DNA from 2 places in the Paenibacillus sp. WC2504 genome. Region 2 is predicted to be linked to the other one. Evidence: riboswitches for the same ligand, from Rfam matches in the RefSeq annotation. Region 2 holds a riboswitch; the other holds the start of a gene.
The links. Region 2 has a riboswitch for cobalamin ahead of ACUN27_RS11330 (DUF4430 domain-containing protein). Riboswitches for the same ligand answer to the same signal wherever they lie in the genome.

Region 1 (10,840 bases), 4.3 Mb from region 2:
AGAGCTCGCACAGCCGAAACGGCTCCTCCCGGGTATCCCATGGATACCCCGAACGGATCCTCGTCTGCTGGTGCAGACGGACCCGCTCCCTCATTTCCTCATCGTAGATGTGGGAGGTCGCGATATAGACTCCCCGCTCGCTGCCATGCATCGCGAGCTTCTCCGCGAAAGAGCTCTTGCCGCTGCGCGCGCCGCCCGTTACCAAAACCGCCATGGCGCCTTCGCCTCCTTCTCCTGCTGTCTACTCCCGTGACACGCCTGCGCTTTCGAATGTCGCCATCTCTCGCATGATCTTTCCTGCGGCTTCGATTAAGTTAAAGACAAGCACCGCGCCTGTTCCTTCGCCCAGGCGCATATCCATTTGCAGCATCGCAGAGAGGCCTACAGCCTCGAGCATCTTCGCATGCCCCTGCTCCTGCGATAAGTGCGAGGCGAGCATGTAGGACGCGCTTAGCGGGGCTAATCGGCTCGCCACGAGCGCTGCCGCCGACGAGATGTAGCCGTCGACGACAACCGGACACCGATTCTTCGCTGCGCCAAGAATCACGCCAACCAGTCCGGCGATCTCCAATCCACCGACCTTGCTCAACACTTCAAGCGCGAAATCGCCGCTTGTGCTGATCACGTTGTCCTTCGCCGGACGAAGTCCGTTCACGTGGAGCGCCTTGTTGACAACCGACCGCTTATGCAGCCATTTCGCGTCGTCAATGCCCGTTCCGCGGCCTACGGATATTTCAGCATCCACACCGCCCAATGCGCATAGAATCGCTGCGCTAGCCGTTGTGTTGCCGATCCCCATTTCGCCGGTCGCAAAAAGACGATAACCCTTCTGGGCCAGGTCATCCACTAACTCGATGCCCGCTTCAATCGCTTGTACGGTTTCATCTAACGTAAGCGCCGCTTCGCGCGCCATGTTGCGCGATCCTTTTCTCACCTTGCGTGAAACCAGGTTCGGATGCTCCAGATCCGCGTTGACTCCCATATCAACGCAAACAACGTCTGCCCCTGCATGTCTGGCCAGCACATTAACCGCTGCACCGCCATGAAGGAAGTTCAGCACCATCTGCGGCGTGACTTCCGCTGGGAACGCGCTAATGCCTTCCTCACAAACACCATGGTCGCCAGCCATTACAATGACTGCTTTTTTATCAAACAACGGCTTCACTTCACCGGTAATCCCGGCAACTTGTCGCGCAATATCTTCTAGTTTGCCTAAGCTCCCCTGTGGTTTGGTCAATTGATTCAAATGATCATTCGCCTGCTTCACCACATCTGCATGAATAGGCTCAATAGCATCGATCATCGTTTGCAAATTACTCATCATCCATTCCTCCGTTATCAAGTTCATTATTTTCCCGGCTGCAATAAAATCTGTGGTGCTTGGTTCGCAGGGTGCTGCAGAACAATAGGTTCTGTTCCATAGACCTCTGTAATTAATTTGCTTGTAATGATTTCATCAGGCGTTCCAATCGCTGCCAATTCTCCGTTATGTATCACCATTAACCGTGTACAATATTGCGCGGCCAAATTCAAGTCATGCAGAACCGCCACAACGGTTAACTGCGACTCGCGTTGCCATTCACGAATATAATCCATCATCTGTACTTGATACCCAATATCCAAAAAGGTAGTAGGCTCATCCAACATAAGCAATCGCGGCTGCTGAGCCATGACTTTCGCAAGCGCGACCCGTTGCCTCTCGCCTCCGCTGAGACGCTCAATCGTTCGTTCAACAAGCGGTTCCAACTGCAGTTTCCGAATAATCGCTTCGATGAGTTGCTCCGCTTCCACGGTATCCTCGCCAAGCCAATTCTGAAAAGGATAACGGCCCATCTCCACGACCTCGCGAATCGTGAATCCAACTGGCGGCAGTGCATCTTGCTGCAAAACCGCCAGCCATCTGGCCAGTTCCTTTCGTGAATAGGCCGACGTCGGGCGACCCTTCAGCTCTACTGAACCTTTTTTAACCGGATCAATCCCGGAAAGAAGGCGTAGTAACGTCGATTTCCCGCTGCCATTTGGCCCAATAATGCCAAAAAACTCACCGTGTTGGACCTCAAAGCTTATATTTCCAAGTACCGGCCGTTCATGAAAGCTTTGGGAAAGCTGCTGCACTTTAATCATCTTTTTCAACCTCTTAACGTTTTCTTATCCTTATGTAGCAAATAGGCAAAAAATGGCGCACCCAAAAACGCTGTGATAACACCAAGCGGAATCTCCATCGGACTAAGCAATGTACGAGCGAGCGTGTCAGCCCACAAGACATAAATGCCGCCGCCAATCGCGGATAAAGGAATAATAAGACGGTAGTCCGGACCGACGATTAGACGAACCAAGTGCGGAATGATAAGCCCTACGAAACCGATAACACCTGCTACAGAGACAGCTGCCGCCGTAATAAATGTAGCGACAATTAGCACAATCAGCTTCGTGCGTTCTACATTTACTCCCAAATGGGAGGCCTGCCGCTCTCCCAATGCAAGCAAATTCAATGATCTTGCATAACTAAGCAGTATTACTAAACCTATGACTAAATAAGGTGAAATAATCGTTATGTACGGCCAGCCCCGCATCGCCAAGCTGCCCATTAACCAAAAAACAATTTCATTAATGACCTGCTTGGAAATCGAAACCATAAACGAGACAATTGCGCCAAGAAAAGCCTGCATGACAACGCCGGACAAAATAAGCGTCTCCATCTTCAGCTTGCCATCGATCTGAGCTAGCTTAAGCACGAGGAAAAGTGAAATAAGTCCCGTCACAAAAGCAACAATCGGAACCGACCACTGCCCGAACAAAGCCATCTGCAGGCCAAAATAGATTAAAAACGCCGCCCCGACCGAAGCGCCTGAAGACACTCCCAGCGCATATGGATCCGCAAGCGGATTGCGCAGCACGCCCTGGAAAGCAGCTCCTGCAACGGAAAGAGAGGCCCCTACGAGAATCCCCAGCAATACGCGAGGCAAACGCACCTTATTTATAATTTGCTCCGCAGACTGCTGCCAAGTGACGTCGATGTAATCACCTGCCCAAGGGATATGCTTCCCTAGGATGCCCGCAATTTGGAGAATTGGCAGATTAGCCGTTCCCAGCGATAAACTTGCCAGAATAGAAAGAAGAAGGAGTATAACCCCTACTCCTCCCCATAACATTAGTTTCTTTTTCATTTATTTCACCAGTTCAGGATAAATGCCTTTCGCCATTTTCAGCAGTCCATCGGTCAATCTCGGTCCCGGACGGCTCAGCAGATTCTGGTCAAGACCAATTACCTGTTTGTTCTTTACAGCTTCAATAGCATTCCAGCCGCTTCGTGTGCGAATAATTTCATCAAGCGACATTTTGCTTTTGGTATCTACGACACCATTCGCAAAGAGAATAACAGCCGGGTTTTGTGCGATAATTTTCTCTTCGCTGATTTGGTACCAGCCTTTACCGTCGCCGGCTACATTAATGCCGCCCGAAAGTTTGATCAGTTCATCCATGAATTCGCCGCTGCCCACGGTCCAGCCCGGGCTGAATTCTATGTATACTTTTTTCTTATTTTCTTGCTTTACGTCTTTCACGGCGTCGACAACCTTCTGGCGATCCGCCTTCATCTTGGAGACGATTTTCTCAGCTTGTTCCTGACGATCTGTAATCAACCCATAAGTTTGAATGTTCGCAATAGCATCATCCAGCGTCTTTGGTTCCACTTTAAACACATTGATGTTCGATTCACGCAGTTTTTCAACCGTGTCCGCTTTCATCGAGACACCTGTAAAAACAATATTCGCGCTAGTCGCAATCAAAGCTTCCTGGTTCGGCTTCGTGATACTTCCCAATTTGGGCTTTGACTTCGCTGCTTCCGGATAATCATCGAAATCGGATACGCCGACAATCTTATCATCCAATCCAAGTGCAAAAAGTGCTTCCGTTTCTGCGGGAGAAACCGATGCGATCCGCTCCGGTGCCTTGTCAAACGTGAATTCTTTCCCCGTTGCATCTTTAATTTTCAGCGGGTATGTTGTCTTTTTGGATGTCACAGACGTTGATGCTGATGGCGTAGGCGCCGTTGTTGTCTCTCCGCCAAGCTTAGATGGACTGGTAATTTCCGCTTCTTGCTTACCGCAAGCCGCTAAACTAACCGCCGTCGCTAAAGCAACTGATAAGAGAAGCGCCCTCTTTATCCCGTTCTTTTTCATTTGCATGGTGTAACCCCTCTCTCTGAAACCTGTGATTTCAATAGATCCCAAATAAAAAGCCCCTCTGTTCCTAAGGAACAAAGGGGACGATAAATCGTGGTGCTCAGCAACAAATCCGTTGCCTCCTGATTTAAAGCGATCCTTTTCCTCGAAGGATGTCGTAACGGCACCATGGCAGGTATCCTGGCTCCCCGGCAATACTTCACTTCCGGATTACAGTGGCGGGACCGCGCCGGACTTGAACCGGCTTCCTTTTTAAGCGGCAACGAATTTCATATGTGAATTCGTTGCCGGCACCAATGGCTGCATATTTGACTATCAATCTAATAGTCGATTATAGACTTCTTGCTACTTTTGTGCAATAACCTTGAGTACTTGCTTAGCTTCCTCCAGCTTAGGGGCATTGACAGGAATGAATGCAATAAGTCCTTTTCCTTCGAAGCCTTGCTCCTTCATCCACTTGTTGCCTGAAAGCGGAATTCCATACAGATGCTTTTGGGCAGGCTTGCCCTCTTCCGCAATTTCAATGACCCCGTCCGGATAATCAGAAGGGTTAATCGTCTCGTCCAAAGAGACGAATCCTGCTTGATTGCTTAAACCTTTAAATTGGTCATCCGCCAAGATAAAGATACCGTTTCCACCTGCCGCCAATTCAACAATCATTTTTTCCATGGAGAAAATGGGAGATGTATTCAGCTTGACGGTAGGTGCCTCGCCGATCTTTGATTTTAATGAAGCTTCCAGCTTCTCGCCGGCATCACTTGGGAAACCATTTTGACCCATGACAAAGATAGAAACATCCGGTTTCGGTCCTCCGCAACCCGCAAGCATCACCATAAGTGCCGACACCAGCATTACCATTAGCAATTTCAATTTCATGATGTAAGAGTACCTCCGTATACGGTCTATATATATCGATAGTCGCGAGAAAAGTCGGTTTTCACCGACTTTTCTTCCAATTATTCATATATTCATTTATTTTGAGATCAAGTATCGTACTGAGTTCTACGACAGATTCGGATGTCATTTCTTCCCCGTCCAGAACCATCTGTTCTAACCTGCGTCGCAGAGAATGAATCTCTTCTTCTAATAAGTTTAGGGAGTTACGTTTCTTAGCACGCTTAGTCAACCAACGTTGTTCGAAATCTTGTTCATTGATTTGCAGATGTTTTCGATAGGTTGATAGTTGGTATTCCATGAAAGCCATGCTCATCCCTCCTTACTACAAGAATACCAGTTTTCATGAATAATTAACATATATTTTTCGTATTGAATCACAAATTTCTAAGAAATTTTCCGATTCTCTCTAAAGCTTCATTCAGTTGAGAAACACTATAGGCATAAGAGCAGCGTAAGAAACCTTCCCCACCTAAACCAAACACATCACCCGGTACGGCAGCCACCTTAGCTTCGAATAACAGCCGTTGGGCAAATTCATCTGAAGTGAGTCCTGTAGCTATAACACTTGGGAAGGCATAGAAAGCCCCCTGCGGTTCGTGACACTCAAGTCCAATATCGCGGAATCCTTTGACGACCAGACGCCTGCGTTGATTGTAAGACTCTATCATGCGGTCTTTCTCTTCCAAACCATTCGTCAAAGCCTCATGTGCAGCCACTTGACCCATCACAGGTGCGCACATCACCGTATACTGATGAATTTTGGTCATAGCTGAGATCAACTCTCGGTGACCGCAGGCGTATCCCATTCTCCAACCCGTCATCGCAAAAGCTTTGGAGAAGCCGCTGACTAGAATCGTCCGGTCTTTCATCCCTGGAACAGCTGCAAAACTTACATGCTTCTGCCCATAAGTCAACTCCGCATAAATTTCATCCGAAATGACAATTAGATCGTTCTCTTCCACGACTTTGGCAATCGGCAGCCAGTCCTCATAAGTCATAATGCCGCCAGTAGGATTGCTTGGGTAACATAGAATTAAAATCTTGGAGCGTGGCGTAATGGCATCACGAAGCGCCTTCTCAGTCAGCTTGAACTGATCTTTCGCGAATGTTTCGATTCCGACTGGAACGCCGCCGCTAATACTCGTAATAGGCGAATACGAGATGTAGCAAGGTTCTGGAATCAGAATCTCATCCCCCGGCGTAATCAAAGCGCGCAATGCCAAGTCAATGGCCTCACTGCCTCCGACGGTCACAAGGACTTCATTCGACGGCTCATATTTCACTTTAAATGAGTTGTACAAATAATCCGCAATCGCTTCGCGAAGCTCAGGAATCCCTGAGTTTGGCGTATATTTCGTTCTGCCGCGCTCTAAAGAGTAAACGGCTGCTTCACGAACGTGCCATGGGGTTGAGAAATCCGGTTCCCCCACACCAAGGGAAATAATATCATCCTTGCTGTTGCTTACTAGATCAAAGAACTTCCGAATACCTGAAGGTTTCATTTCACGAACGGCAGGAGCAAGGTAGCCCTGCATTGATTTCACTTCGTTCGGCTCTACGATTGTCTCATTTTTGATCATGGCGTTACCTCTTCCTTACGGAGAGACAAGCATCCGATGATCATCAGCCTGATCCTCGAAAATGATGCCGTCTTGTTTGTATTTTTTCAAGATAAAATTCGTTTTGGTTGATAGCACGCGATCAATTGGCGATAGCTTGTTAGATACAAAAGAAGCGACTTGTTTAAGCGAATTGCCTTCAACCTCGACAAGCAAATCATAAGCGCCAGACATGAGATATACAGATTTGACCTCTGGATATAAGTAGATCCGTTCCGCAATAGCGTCGAACCCGCGTCCGCGTTCAGGCGTAATTTGCACTTCAATCAGGGCGGTAACCTTTTCGTCATCTACCTTGCTCCAGTTGACAACTGTCGCGTACTTGACGATGACCTTATCCGCTTCCATCTCGCTTATCGCTCGCGCCACCTCGTCCTCCGCCGTTCCTAACATTGTGGCGATGAGTTCCGCACTCCGGCGGGCGTCTTCTTTCAGTAATTCGAGAATTTTAAGCTTCAAAGCATCCATGGTTAACCAACCTTTCTGTGATCGTATTCATTCATCCTTTAATCTTACAATGAATTGCTGTCCTAATTCAATTACTCCGCTCATCAAATTTTCAGATAATTTGTGTATAAATGAATTTTCCTGCATATGAACAACAAAAAGCCGCCTGAACCAGGCAGCTTATTATTTATACAACCAACTAGATGCCAGCTTTCAGCAATTTAGCAACGGTATGTTCAATTTCACGGTGTTCATACGTAGGCCGTACATGGATACTCGGTTCCCCATCCATACAGCCAATCCCGACAAGCGTATTTTCGTCATACACAGAAATCACATTCTGAGACTCCAGTTGATTCCAGTTCACTTGGTTCTGAGTACCGGTTGTTATGCATTCGTTTGTATATGTCTGTATAAAATCATAAAGTTGATCATTTTTGGGATGTCCATTAATATAAGCTAATTTCAAGGTAAATCCACCTCTCTGCCTTCGCTTTGTTACTTCTATAATTATACTCAATAATGAATATTTATTCAATATTTTTTCTTAATTTACAAAAAAATACGACTTCCGGACATTTTAGTCCAGCAGCCGTACTCATAACCTATCTTTTAATCAAAATAGATCCATACTTAAATATCGTTCACCGGTATCCGGCGCGATACAAAGCACCCTTTTCCCCGCTCCAAGCTTACGGGCGACCTGCAGTCCTGTCCAGACCGAGGCACCTGCGGATGGTCCTACGAGAATGCCTTCTTTACTAGCCAAGTCCTTCATCGTGCCGATGGCATCCTCATCCGTCACTTGCACAATCTGATCATAAATGTTCGTATTCAAAATAGACGGTACAAAGCCAGGGCTCGTGCCAACCAGCTTATGAGGCCCTGGGCTTCCTCCGGATAACACAGGAGATCCCTTGGGCTCCACGACATAAATCTGGATGTTCGGCAGCTTCTCACGGAGCACCTCGCCCGTTCCGGTGATGGTTCCTCCGGTGCCTGAAGTAGCAACGAAAGCATCCAGACGCCCTTCCATCTGCTCCAGAATCTCAGGGGCGGTCGTAACGCGGTGAATGCTCGGATTCGCCGGATTCTCGAATTGCTGAGGGATGTAGCTGTTCGGGATTTGATCCCTCAGCTCCTGTGCTTTGGCGATAGCTCCTGGCATCCGCAGTGCGGCAGGAGTTAGAACGACCTCTGCGCCATAAGCCTTGAGCAGGTTAATCCGTTCCTTCGACATATTATCCGGCATGATGAGAATGGCTTTGTACCCTTTGGCCGCTGCATTCATAGCGAGGCCAATGCCTGTATTGCCGCTCGTCGGTTCAATGATCGTGGCGCCCGGGCTAAGCAGTCCATTTTTCTCCGCCTGCTCGATTAAATTAAAAGCCGCCCGATCCTTTACACTGCCGCTTGGATTAAAATATTCAAGTTTGACATACAACTCTGCATCGCCAGGTTCAACCAACCGTTGAATTCGGACAGCCGGCGTATCGCCAATTAACTCTGTGATGCTGTTCACCATTTTTTTATGTGTCAAGGGTTGCCCCCTCCTCTTCCATTAACCAACACTATCCACATTTTTATCGGGAAGCCGCAAAGATGTCAAGTTTTAATTACAGATAACTGCTTTTTCATAAAATACCAGCTGAAAAGCGGAGAACTGCCGATGATTAATAAAAGCACATTAATGACAAGTGGCGCCTTGCTCCATGATATTACGCAAATAAACAGCAGCACCCCGCAGACCCTGCCAACATTTAAAGCAAGCTCACGAAGCACGATATACTCCTCTCTTTGCCTGGCGCTTTCTTCCGTAGAACCAATCAAATCAAATACGGCCGATACCATCGGTACGGAGTACATGGGAAAGAAAAGCGCTGATCCCAATCCAAAAACAAGCAAAGTGCTGTAACCCATTTTCCAGAAAAAAGGAAGAATGATCGCTACCACCATAGCTGCACCGATAAACATGCTAACCTTCCGAAACCTTGGCTTTATAAACCGACCCGCCGCCCAGAAGCTAACTAAAGAAACCGCTGACGTAATCAACACAAAGTTCCCCAGACTCGCTTCACTTGATGTGGAAATATAAACAAGCAGAGCGATCATGAAACCGAAGACGCCTTCTCTAACCCCCTGAAAGACCAATGCCAAACTGACGCGCTTCCAAGGCGTTTCCGCTTTCCTAAGGCTTCGAATAGGAAACATCCATTCGTAGGTACCTTGCACTTTTCTCTTTTTCAAAAAAAAGCTAATCACTACGCCCAGCAGAAAGATGCCGAGCGAAATTGAAAAGATTAATCGATAACCCTTGATATCGCCCAAACTCACAATCAATAAGCCTGAAATCCATGGCGCAATGATGCCCGCTCCAGCCCCAAGCAACCCGACCGAACCGTTAAACCGATCCCGATTGTCAGGGTCCGTTACTTCGAAATAAACAACGTTAAAAGCAACCCAGAACAACCCTGCTGAAATTCCTTGCACGATGCCCAGCCACACAAAATATTGAAAGCTGTTCGCTCCCAACCACAGAACCAGCATATAAAATACGGCCGAAATAGCTACGCCGATGCGCAAGCAGTTCATTTTATTGTGTTCCTTCACCCATTTCCCTGCTAACCAGAAGGTGATCGCCATCGTCAAATGAGTTGCTAACGTGAACCAGCCAATTAAAGCGTAGTCATTTTTGGCTTTCCACAAGTAGACCCCAACAAAAGTTCCTGACAGTGCGTTTGCGCTCCCAAATAACGTATGAACGATAAGCAGGAGAATCGCTTGTGCATCCAATCGCCCTTTTTTGGCCGAGTTGTTAGGCTGAGCAGGTTGTTGATCGCGTTCTTCGAAATAATTGCCCTTCTGTCGTTCTTTGCCTTTACCTAGATGCATTCGCTGCATACTCTGATCCTTGTGCATAATTCCTCACCTTTCCCCGCGGATACGAAATAGTTCTAGTTAAGCTTCCCCATTCGGGTGAAAATATGAGGTTTTCCATATAAAAAAACCGAATCCATGAGGACTCGGTTTCCTTTTTACTCCAATTTAATGCGTTCAACCATCAATAGTCGATCTGTATCGGACAACACTTTTTCAACTTTAAAACAGGACGGACATACATACACATTCATCGTGAACGGCGCCGTCAGGAACGCACTGCCCAGCGTTTTTGGAATGGTTGGTGTGAAGGAAGTCTCGTTTACAATTTCATTCCCGGCCAGCAGAAGCAGTTCATGACAGTTCGAGCATTCCGGCGCTTCTTCCTGCTCATCTGTGATGTGCTGTACCTTTTCTCCATATTTATCAAGCGGTTCATCCGAGTCATCCCATGCCAGAGACAAATCCTCATCCGCATCAGGAAACTCCTGATCTTGAAAACGGAGCGGTTGACCCGTTAATTTCACTTTCAAATCAATACTGCGATAATCATTCAACTCGTTAAAACAATGCGGACATTCATCCTCCGGTCCAATCTCAGGATCCCAAACGATCTCTGTTTGGCACCAAGGACAAACCACTTCTTCATTCGCACTCATGACGTAATCCTCCATCTATTGCATTCAAGCAAATTTCATTAAATAATAAATCCCTGCCGCCATAAACACAAATGCAATAGCAAACAAGGTGCCCCACAGGTATTTCATGTTCAAGCCTCCAAGACTATGTATGATTCTAGGTTACGCATGCGCCTAC
Region 2 (10,840 bases):
GATATTACAAACAAAGAGTATTGGATATTTGCAAGAGCAAGGGGGGAGCGGGGCTTTCAAATCTTTTGGAGACATGGGCTTCGGAATGTGGCCCTGCCCGCAATCACGCTGCAATTTGCTTCATTCAGTGAGCTGTTTGGTGGAGCCGTTCTTGCTGAGCAAGTATTTTCGTATCCTGGACTCGGGCAAGCAGCAGTGGAAGCAGGGCTCCGAGGCGACGTTCCACTTTTGTTAGGCATTGTTTTGTTCAGTGCTGTGTTCGTATATTCAGGAAATGTTATGGCTGATATGTGTTATCGCCTGATTGATCCCAGAATGAAAGAAGGCGGTAAAACATGAGATGGCTGAATGATCGTCACAAGCTTGCGTTAACTTCGGTTGCTGCTGTACTTGTTTTACTTACCATTTTCGCGATGTCTGTAGGTATGGATTCCTCAGGCCTGTCTACCAGCTTGGCCCAGCGTAATTTCGCGCCGTCTGTCGCGCATCCTTTTGGGACGGACTGGTTAGGAAGAGATATGTTAACGCGCACGATCAAAGGATTGGCGCTTAGCCTTGGGGTCGGTGTTGTTGCTGGAGCTTCAAGCGTCATCATAGCGGGAATTATGGGGCTTGCGGCAGCCGTTATGGGCAAAACAGTAAATCGACTTGTGAGTTGGCTGACGGACTTGTTTCTCAGCGTCCCTCATCTTGTAACGCTGCTATTGATTGCTTTTGTTGTAGGTGGGGGGGCCAAAGGCATTATCATCGGTGTCGCACTAACGCATTGGCCTAGTTTAACGAGGGTCATACGTGCTGAGGTGATGCAGATCCGTTCGGCACCGTATGTTTCCATATCGCGTAATTTCGGAAAATCCAGTTGGTGGATTGCGACAAGACATATCGTCCCGCATCTGCTGCCCCAGCTTTTGGTCGGGCTTATTCTAATCGTGCCGCATGCCATTTTGCATGAGGCTGCCGTTACCTTCATTGGGATGGGACTTTCCCCGCATGAGCCGGCGATTGGCATTATTTTATCCGAATCTATGAGGTATTTATCTTCCGGCATGTGGTGGCTGGCGTTGTTCCCTGGTTTGTGCTTGCTTCTGTTGGTTCGGGCTTTTGCCATGTTGGGAGAGAATTTGAAGACGTGGGTAGACCCCAGACGTGCACATGAGCATTAAACATTTTAAGCTTGGAAAGAGGGATTCGGTTTTATGTTGGAAGTCAGTGAACTTTCGATCAGCTTTAATACGTTGGACCGACACTTTCGCCCTAAAAAAATGGAAGCCATTCATAAATTGGAGCTTTCGATTGATGCCGGAGAAATTCTAGCTGTCGTAGGCTCCAGCGGTTCCGGCAAAAGTCTGCTAGCTCACGCCATCTTGGGTATACTTCCCGGCAATGCTCAAGTTACGGGGACAATTCGCTTTAAAGGCGAGAAACTGACCGCTGGAAGGCAGGCGGGATTGCGTGGGAAAGAAATCGCGCTTATTCCTCAGTCTGTACAGTATTTGGATCCCTTAATGCGCGTCGGCGATCAAGTGAGACAAGCGGTTCGGCGAGGAAATCCCGCCGAGCTTCAGCGGAAAGCTTTTAGTAAGTATAAGTTATCGGACTTTGTCGCCAAGCTGTTTCCCTTCCAACTTTCCGGAGGTATGGCGCGAAAAGTTCTCGTCTCAACCGCTACTGTAAGCGGAGCTCAGTTGTTGATTGCGGATGAGCCTACTCCAGGCTTGGATGCGCCTTCTATGAGTGAGACCTTAAGCCGATTCAAGCAGCTGGCTCAGGAAGGTTGTGCGGTCATGTTAATCACACATGACATTGAAGCTGCTTTAACGGTAGCCGATCGCATTGCTGTGTTGTATGCCGGGACCGTAGTTGAAATTGCACCCCGCAGCGATTTCACAGGAGATGGGCAGAGGCTGCGGCATCCGTATACACAAGCGTTATGGAGAGCGCTCCCGGGTAACGGATTTATTCCTTTACCCGGGGCTCAACCGCTGCCGGATGCTTTGCCGGCAGGGTGCGTTTTTGCTCCACGCTGTTCTATGGCCACTTCGGAATGTGAACGGCAAGCTCCTGAATCGCGCATTGTAAGAAGCGGAAGGGTTAGGTGCATACACAGTGATTGAGGGAAAATCTTTGGGGTATCGTTATGGGAAAGAGGCGTGGGTGTTTCGTGACCTCGATATTCAATTAGAAGCCGGAGAGATCGTAGGACTCATCGGGCCAAGTGGTTGCGGGAAGTCCACGCTAGGGCAGTTACTTGCAGGTCATGTGGGACTGCAGGAAGGGCATGTAAGTGTGGACGGTGTTCCACATAGGAAGGTGTCAAGGAACCCTGTCCAATTAGTGCTGCAGCATCCCGAGCAAGCGGTTAATCCGAGGTGGAAACTGCGGAGAACTCTTCAGGAGTCAGGTATGATGGACCCTGTTATGCGCTCGGAATTATCGATTGAAGACCCATGGTTAGATCGCTATCCGAACGAGTTGTCCGGCGGGGAGCTGCAGCGGATTTGTGTAGCGAGAGCGCTAGGGCCGGAAACACGCTATTTAATAGCGGATGAGATGACCACCATGCTAGATGCTATTACACAAGCGCAAATCTGGCGTACGGTGCTGCGATGGGCTGAACGGCAGCGTGCTGGCGTTTTGGTGATCAGTCATGAGCGGGAATTGATTGAGCGGTTGTGTGGACGGGTGATTCGCTTTCCTTCAATTCGCTAAACTGCACAAATTAACGGGAAATATTTCCTCTATCTCTTGCTGATATAGCCATTAACTATATCTAGGTATAGCTAAATCCAGTTACTCTATAGCCACAGCTCTATGGTATCTTCTTAATAACAAAACGATGCTAAGGAGCAATTGACTGTGGAGCAATTACGTAAACAAGACCCTAAAATTGTTGAGGCAATGAATCTGGAGATCGGCCGTCAACGTGACAAAATTGAATTGATTGCTTCTGAAAACTTCGTCAGCGAAGCTGTTCTTCAAGCAATGGGAACGGTTCTAACGAATAAATACGCAGAGGGCTATCCAGGAAAACGCTACTACGGCGGATGCGAGCATGTCGATATCGTTGAGGATATCGCGCGTGATCGTGCAAAAGAATTATTTGGCGCAGAGCATGCCAATGTGCAGCCGCACTCCGGCGCGCAAGCCAATTTGGCGGTATATTTAGCTGCTCTGAAACCGGGAGATACCGTTCTTGGTATGAACTTGGCGCATGGCGGTCATTTAACACATGGAAGTCCTGTTAATGCCTCGGGTATTTTGTATAACTTTATTCCTTATGGTGTTAGAGAAAGCGACGGGCTTATTGATTACAACGAGGTTCGCAAATTGGCATTCAAGCATAAGCCTCGTATGATTGTGGCTGGTGCCAGCGCATATGCACGCATTATTGATTTTGAAGCATTAGGTGAGATAGCTCATGATGTAGGAGCTCTGTTCTTTGTGGACATGGCCCATATTGCCGGGTTAGTTGCCGCAGGGTTGCACCCTAGTCCTGTGCCGCACGCTCATTTTGTAACTACAACTACGCATAAAACCCTTCGCGGACCCCGCGGCGGTATGATTCTTTGCCGCAAGCCTTGGGCTGCAGCGATTGATAAAGCAGTATTTCCCGGAACGCAAGGCGGACCGTTGATGCATATCATTGCCGCTAAAGCCGTTGCTTTTGGCGAAGCGCTTCAACAAGATTTTAAAACGTACGCTCAAAATGTTGTTCTCAACGCTAAAACGTTATCAGAACAGCTTTTAGCAGAAGGTGTCAATCTTGTTTCGGGAGGTACAGATAACCACCTGATGCTGATCGACCTGCGTAGTCTGGGTATCACCGGTAAAGAGGCGGAACATTTACTGGATGAAGTAGGAGTAACGGTGAATAAAAATGCGATTCCTTTCGACCCTGCGAAACCGATGGTTACAAGCGGAGTTCGCATCGGAACTCCAGCTGTTACCGCCCGTGGCATGGATCAAGAAGCTATGAAAACAATTGCCAAAATTGTGGCGTTAACTTTGAAAAATCCTACGGACGAAGCTGTGCATAACCAAGTACGGGGAATGGTCAGTGATCTGACAGCGCAATTCCCATTATATCCAGGGTTGAGCTACTAAATTTAAGTTTACATCTGGGCCAAGTATTTGATCTTTGGATCAAATACTTTTTTTATTATTAGAAAAAAAGTTGGTGGCATAGTGAAGTATGAATTTCCAGGTGCTTTACAGAATCAAAAGATTATTTTATCAAAGGAATGTCTCATTGAAGAAGCTAATTGTGTCCTGATTTGTGCATTTTATCAAGGTCAATTGGTTCTTGTTCGACATCACAGCCGGGGGTGGGAGTTGCCTGGGGGAATGAGAGAGAAGAGTGAGTCCGTTCTTCAAACGGTTCGAAGGGAGATGCAGGAAGAGGCTGGAGGAGAGCTCGATGCGATCGAGAGAATTGGGCAATATCTAATTTTTGAAAATGATCATCTAGTATTTGTGAAAAATATTTATATTTCCACGGTCCGTATTCTTGGAGCGCTCCCGAGCGGATTTGAGACGGATGGTATCATGCTGGCAGATGCTATTCCGAAGCAAGTTGAGATTATGAATGATCACACATTTAGTCCTTATATGAAGGATAATGTCTATATGATTGTTTCTGAGTGGATAAAGGATCATCGGTTTATTAGAGATAGTTTCAAGGCTTGTCCTGAATGCTATGAAATAAATTATGAAGTAGACAAAACGAAATAAACGATATAACATTAGCGATGACAAAATATAATATGCTAAATGAGGGTGCAAGCATACGATTTGGATGCTTGCTTAAAAGGGAAGTTCGGTCAAAGCCGACGCGGTCCCACCACTGTAATTGCCGAGTAACTCTTTCATATGCCACTGACTTGTTCACGAGATTGGGAAGGCGAAAGAGAAGCGATGACGCATGAGCCAGGAGACCTGCCTTTATTTATAGTATGTTACTAATTCTTTGGGGGTGGGAATTAGCAACAAAAAATTATGCTAAGGCATAATTCTTACTATGACACATGTTATTTGTGCGTACTGATGGATGTACAGCCACCCTAGTTTTTTAGGGTGGCTTTTTTGCGCGGTTGTCCAAATTTGGTAGGAAAGAGGAATGACAAGAATGAGTCATCGTTATGCTTCAAAACCGATTATTGCACTTTTTATGTCTTTTGTACTCTTATTTTCTTCGCTGGGGGTTTTGGCAGGACCGAGCAGTCAAGCTCTTGCCAGTACAACAGGCCCAAGTTCAATCCGCGAATGGTTGCCAGCACCGGGGCAATTCGTTAACGAGACTGCTTGGGGAGGAACGGGCGATATTAACTCGAAGTGGACGAACACGCCCGGTTCTACGGGAGTCTCCCTCGGTTCTTTTGGAGGAAGCGTCGTCTACAAATTTGATGAGCCGATCCAGAACAATCCCAAAAATCCGTACGGCGTGGATTTCACTGTATTTGGAAATGCCTTCGCTGGTAACGAAGAACCTGCCGGTGTGGCTGTAGCACAGGACGATGGGACAGGTAATCCGGGCCCGTGGTTCTATATTGCCGGATCCGAGCATTACGAAGACAGTACAATTTGGGATTATAGAGTTACTTATACGAATCCCGAGCCGGATTTTACTAGCCCTAATGGTGTCAATGTGCCATGGGTTGATAATCAGGCAGGCAGTGGGGAAGTAAAAACAAATGCTTATCATAAACATGCATATTATCCGATACCTGCAAATTACCCCAATGCCCCATCGGATTTTAACAGCCAATCGTATACTTATTCCGGTGTGAAAATAAATGTTAGAAAAAATGCTTTCGGTTATCCCGATACGCACGCGAACGGCAGTGCTCCCTATGATGTTCCTGCTAATCCCTATCTAACGACGCCAGTCAAAGGTGACCCTATCGATATTAGCTGGGCTGTTGACAGTGCTGGCAAACCTGTTAATTTAACGAATGTTAGCTTTGTTAAGGTTTATAATGCAGTTCAAATAGACGGTGGTGCCCTGGGTGAAATAGGTGCCGAAGTTACTTCTCTGCAGAAGGTATCCGTCAATGACGCGGTTTATGAAACTGACGATCTTTCAAGCATCGTATTGTCAGGGGTTGGTGCTGACGTAACGAAGCAAGTTACCGTTACTTCTGGTGTTTATGTCTATGAGGATATCCGAATCAATGCAGATAAAATTAAGGTTACGGCTAACGGCACAGCAAGCCAAATTTTCGTCAATAATAAAAGCGGTACTTCAGGTACATTAATTGACAAAGAAATTACATTGAGCGCAAATAAGGCTAAGATCGTTAGAGTTATTGCTCAAGAAGGCATAAATACCCCTAAGATTTACTACTTGAGTATTATAAAAGAGGCCAATAAAACGGCGTTGAATGCCTCGATTACTGATGTCGAGAGCATGACAAAAGGTAATTATTCAGACACGAGTTGGCAAGCGCTGCAAAATAGTTTGGCAGCAGCCAAACAAGTGGCTGCCGACAGTACGGCAATCCAAGATCAGGTTGACGTCACGTTAGCTAATTTGCTAGCAGCCGTGCAAGGCCTGCAAAATAATGCTCCTCCTACAATTTCGGTTTCTGTCATCTTAAATGGTTTCAGCGCAGCAGCTGGAAAAATAGTTAACTTAGCTAAAACAGACACTGTTGTTGAAAATGGCTCAACAGCTGCAGCTGCGATTCAAAAAGTACTAGATGCAAATCAGATCTCCGTTGTTAATGCAACTGGGAATTACATCACGAAAATAGGCGATTTGGCTACAGGTGATGGTGGTACCAAGAGTGGTTGGATGTATTTGGTCAACGGGCAATTTGCCGATGTTGGCATCGCGGATTACAAATTAAAAAGCAGTGACGTTATCTCACTTGTTTACACAGATGACTATGAGCAAGATATAACAACAACAGCCAATAAAACGGCACTGATTGCAAAAATTGCTGAACTTGATGCATTGCAGCAGGGCAATTATACTGATGCGAGCTGGCTTGTATTACAAAACAGCTTAACTCTCGCGAAAGCAGTATCTGCAAACAGTAATGCTATTCAATATCATGCAGATAGTGCATTAGCAAAAATAAGTGAAGCCTTTCAAAACTTAGTCACAACAACAGGTCCGGTGGATCCACAGACGATTGCTGTTTCATTTACTTTGAATGGCATTAGTGCTGCTGCTGGTAAAAGTGTCACTTTGCCGAAAACAACTATAAATATTGAACCAGGTCATACGGCAGCTTATGTGATTGAGAAGGTTTTAAATGAAGCAGGTATTTCCTTTGTCAATGAAAATGGTGCCTATATCTCAAAGGTTGGAGATTTGGCTGCATTTGATGGGGGGCCAAACAGCGGTTGGTTGTACTCCGTTAATGGCGTAGATCCGGATGTTGGAATTGCCAGCTACGTACTAGACCATAACGCCGATATCGTGCTTCGCTATACGGATAATTACTTGGATGAATATCCGCCAACAACGCCGGGTAATATTACGGTTTCTATCATCGTAAATGGTTTCAGCGCAACAGCTGGAAAAATCGTTAACTTAGCTAAAACAGACACTATTGTTGAGGAAGGCTCAACAGCTGCATTTGCCGTTCAAAAAGTATTAGCTGAAAAACAGATCTCCGTTGTTAATGCAAGCGGGAATTACATCACAAAAATAGGCGATTTGGACACAGGTGATGGTGGTACCAAAAGTGGCTGGATGTACTTGGTCAATGGCCAATTTGCCCTTGTTGGCATCGCGGATTACAAATTAAATAGCGGTGACATCATTTCACTTGTTTACACTGATGATTATGAACAAGATATAACAACAACAGCTAATAAAACGGCACTGAATGCAAAAATAACTGAGCTTGATGCTTTGCAAAAGAGCAACTATACCGATGCAAGCTGGCTTGTACTGCAAAATAGCTTAACGCTTGCAAAAGCAGTTTCCGCAAATATCGATGCTATTCAATATCATGTTGATAGTGCATTAGCAAAAATAAATGCAGCCTTTCAAAACTTAGTCACAGCAACAGTTCCGGTGGATCCAAATGACCCATCCGGCGGTCAGCCTTCAGCAGGTGATATTCAAGCGGCAATTAACGCTGCTTCTAATTATTTTCTCTCCAAACCAAGTGGGGTAAGCTCAGACTGGAGCGCGATCGGTTTAGCTCGCACGGGTTCTAAGCTTTCTATAGCGTATTATCAAAAACTAGCCGATAGTGTTTCAAGTTCCAAAGGTGACTTTAAATTAGTTACTGATCTTGAACGGACGATCCTTGGTATAACGGTTACTGGCGGTGACGCTTCCCAAGTTGAAGGTTATAACCTGATTGAGAAATTGTACAGTCACAGCAATATGACATCGCAAGGCATCAATGGTTTAGTCTTTGCTCTACTGGCACTCGATTCCAAAAATTATTCTGTACCGGAGAATGCCGATTGGACAAGGCAAAAAATCATCAATCAAATTATTTCTAGACAGAATCAAGACGGAGGCTTTGTTTTAGGCACTGGTAAAAGTGATCCTGATATTACTGCGATGACCTTTACTGCTTTAGCTCCGTATGCGAACAACCAAGCTTTAGTTCAGGCAGACACCCTTACAAAAGCAGCTAATTGGTTGTCACTGAACCAACAATCCAATGGGGGCTATCTTTCATATGGAGTGGATAGCAGCGAAAGTGTCTCTCAAGCCATTATTGCACTAACCTCGAATAATATAGATCCAGCAAGTGCGAAGTATGCAAAAAATGGCGTCAATTTACTTGATAAATTATTCAAATTCCGTTTGCCAGATGGCAGCTTCTCGCATGCAATGCAACTTCGATCGAATGCAATGGCTACGGAACAAGCACTTCAAGCGTTAGCTGCCTATAAGATTTTCAAAGAAGGCCATGGAGAACGGTTGTATGACTTCACCAAATCCCTGCCTGGGTTGGAGGATCCGGCACCTATTCAAGTGCCCCTACCAAGTGGTGATCAGCCTAAAGTAGTTATTCCATCTGATAATCAGAACTATCTCATTCCCATAACGAGTGCAGATGCAAATAAATTAGTTACGGTGGAAATTCCAAAAGATAGTCATTCAAAAGTCCGATTGGATTTGCCAACAGGAACAAGTTTGCCAAGAATTGAGGCAGTCAAAGGTGATCTATCTGTTGTTATTCCAGCAGGTGCGCAGATTACCACCGGTCAATCATCCGCATTGGAACTGATTACTACCAATGATACATCGGATGCTACATTGAAAAATGCTTTGAATGCGGTAATTTCTAGCGGGAAGAAGCTCGATACGGTGTATCATGCGATTACCCTCGGGGGCAATGATCGCATAGAATTTGATCAATTTGTAACACTGGTTATAGCGGGTATGAAAGGGAAAGAAGCTGCCTATATTCAGAATGGATCAACGAAATCAATCCAGAGGTTCTCGAGTGACGCTGAGGGATTGGCTAGCGGTAAAAACGAGTATGCATACGATAGTGGTAGTGACCTTATCATTAAAACGAAGCATTTTACAGACTTTGTTGCGTATACTACGAGCGATGTTACTACTGGTCCAGGGAATGGCGGTGGGGGCACTACTCCGCCAGCAACAAAGCATGTAACGCTTTCAGTAGATAAACTGACAATTAATAAAGGCTATGTGGTTTCTGAAACTAGTGTAGAACTGAAGACTGGTGATACGGCTTGGAGCGTATTAAAAAGAGTTCTCGAAACACGCGGAATCAACTACAGCGCTATATGGAATGAAGATTACGGCAGTATATATGTTCAATCTATTAGCGGCGATGGTGAGTTTGACCATGGTTCTGGAAGCGGATGGATGTATAACGTGAATGGGACATATCCAAATGTCGGTGCAAGTGAAAGTACACTGCAAGATGGCGACACCGTCCAGTGGCGATATACAACGAATCTTGGGGCAGATTTGGGGCAAGACAATAGCCAATGGCCAAAGCCTCCTGTACCTGTAACTCCAGCGTCATCAACGACAGTCGGCAATAAAACAGTCTTTGATATTCCAGCAGATCTTAAACAAGATTACACGGTTAACATCTCTGCTGATTTAAAAGGTAAAGATCTCATCACAATCAAAATTCCTGATGTAAAATCGAGAGTGCTTCTTAATCTTGGGGAAGTAAAGGACAGCATTCCGGCAATTACTGCGATTAAAGGCGATATTACTCTTTCAATCGATAAAGGCACAGTACTCAAATCAGGAGATCACAATGTCGAGCTGCTCACATCCATTAATACGGATGATACAAGTGTTCTGAATCTTGTAAACAATAGCCTAAATAACGGTAGCACAAAGTTAACGAAAATAAACCATGCGTTTGCTATGGGTAAAGCGGATCAATCCGTCCTGTTCGATAGGCCGCTTACGTTCATCATCAAAAATGGTAAAGGACAACTTGCCGGGTACATTGAAGAAACGAAGTTTACGCCAATCGAGATCTATGAGTCGGACACTCAAGGCATGGAAGCAACAAAAGGCAAAGAGAAGATTACTTACGCGTACGTGAAAGATCAAGATTTGATTATTAGAACGAATCATTTCACAAGCTTCCTGTCCTACACAGTAGGTGCCAAGGATACTGAAACGACACCGGTATTTGATCTGAAGAACCTTTATACAGATTCAAGTTCTATCTCAACTTGGGCCATCGACGCAATTAAAGAAGCCACTCAGAAAAAGTTTATCGAAGGCAACGAAGGTAAATTCTCTCCACAAGCTGCCATTACAAGATCAGAATTCACCAAAATCCTGGTCAATGTGCTGGGTCTAGAAATCAAGAAAGAGAATGCGATTCAATTCCAAGATGTGTCTCAGAATGACTGGTTC

Region 1: it holds a riboswitch for cobalamin, as region 2 does, so the genes downstream of both, ACUN27_RS31250 (ABC transporter substrate-binding protein) here and ACUN27_RS11330 (DUF4430 domain-containing protein) in region 2, are expected to answer to the same signal.

Annotation. Positions count from the first base shown of each region.
Region 1 covers NZ_JBQZFH010000001.1:6,913,024-6,923,863, forward strand. Annotated here, with positions in the region: gene cobU (bifunctional adenosylcobinamide kinase/adenosylcobinamide-phosphate guanylyltransferase) at 1-214, opposite strand, end outside; gene cobT (nicotinate-nucleotide--dimethylbenzimidazole phosphoribosyltransferase) at 242-1,321, opposite strand; gene ACUN27_RS31240 (heme ABC transporter ATP-binding protein) at 1,348-2,124, opposite strand; gene ACUN27_RS31245 (FecCD family ABC transporter permease) at 2,130-3,167, opposite strand; gene ACUN27_RS31250 (ABC transporter substrate-binding protein) at 3,168-4,187, opposite strand; cobalamin riboswitch at 4,338-4,498, opposite strand; gene ACUN27_RS31255 (hypothetical protein) at 4,530-5,060, opposite strand; gene ACUN27_RS31260 (aspartyl-phosphate phosphatase Spo0E family protein) at 5,122-5,388, opposite strand; gene ACUN27_RS31265 (aminotransferase class I/II-fold pyridoxal phosphate-dependent enzyme) at 5,456-6,661, opposite strand; gene ACUN27_RS31270 (Lrp/AsnC family transcriptional regulator) at 6,677-7,168, opposite strand; gene ACUN27_RS31275 (hypothetical protein) at 7,347-7,616, opposite strand; gene cysK (cysteine synthase A) at 7,764-8,672, opposite strand; gene ACUN27_RS31285 (MFS transporter) at 8,753-10,066, opposite strand; gene ACUN27_RS31290 (hypothetical protein) at 10,183-10,683, opposite strand; gene ACUN27_RS31295 (DUF350 domain-containing protein) at 10,820-10,840, opposite strand, start outside.
Region 2 covers NZ_JBQZFH010000001.1:2,580,629-2,591,468, forward strand. Annotated here, with positions in the region: gene ACUN27_RS11300 (ABC transporter permease) at 1-339, shown strand, start outside; gene ACUN27_RS11305 (ABC transporter permease) at 336-1,163, shown strand; gene ACUN27_RS11310 (ABC transporter ATP-binding protein) at 1,197-2,114, shown strand; gene ACUN27_RS11315 (ABC transporter ATP-binding protein) at 2,107-2,709, shown strand; gene glyA (serine hydroxymethyltransferase) at 2,857-4,104, shown strand; gene ACUN27_RS11325 (NUDIX domain-containing protein) at 4,186-4,731, shown strand; cobalamin riboswitch at 4,758-4,957, shown strand; gene ACUN27_RS11330 (DUF4430 domain-containing protein) at 5,126-10,840, shown strand, end outside.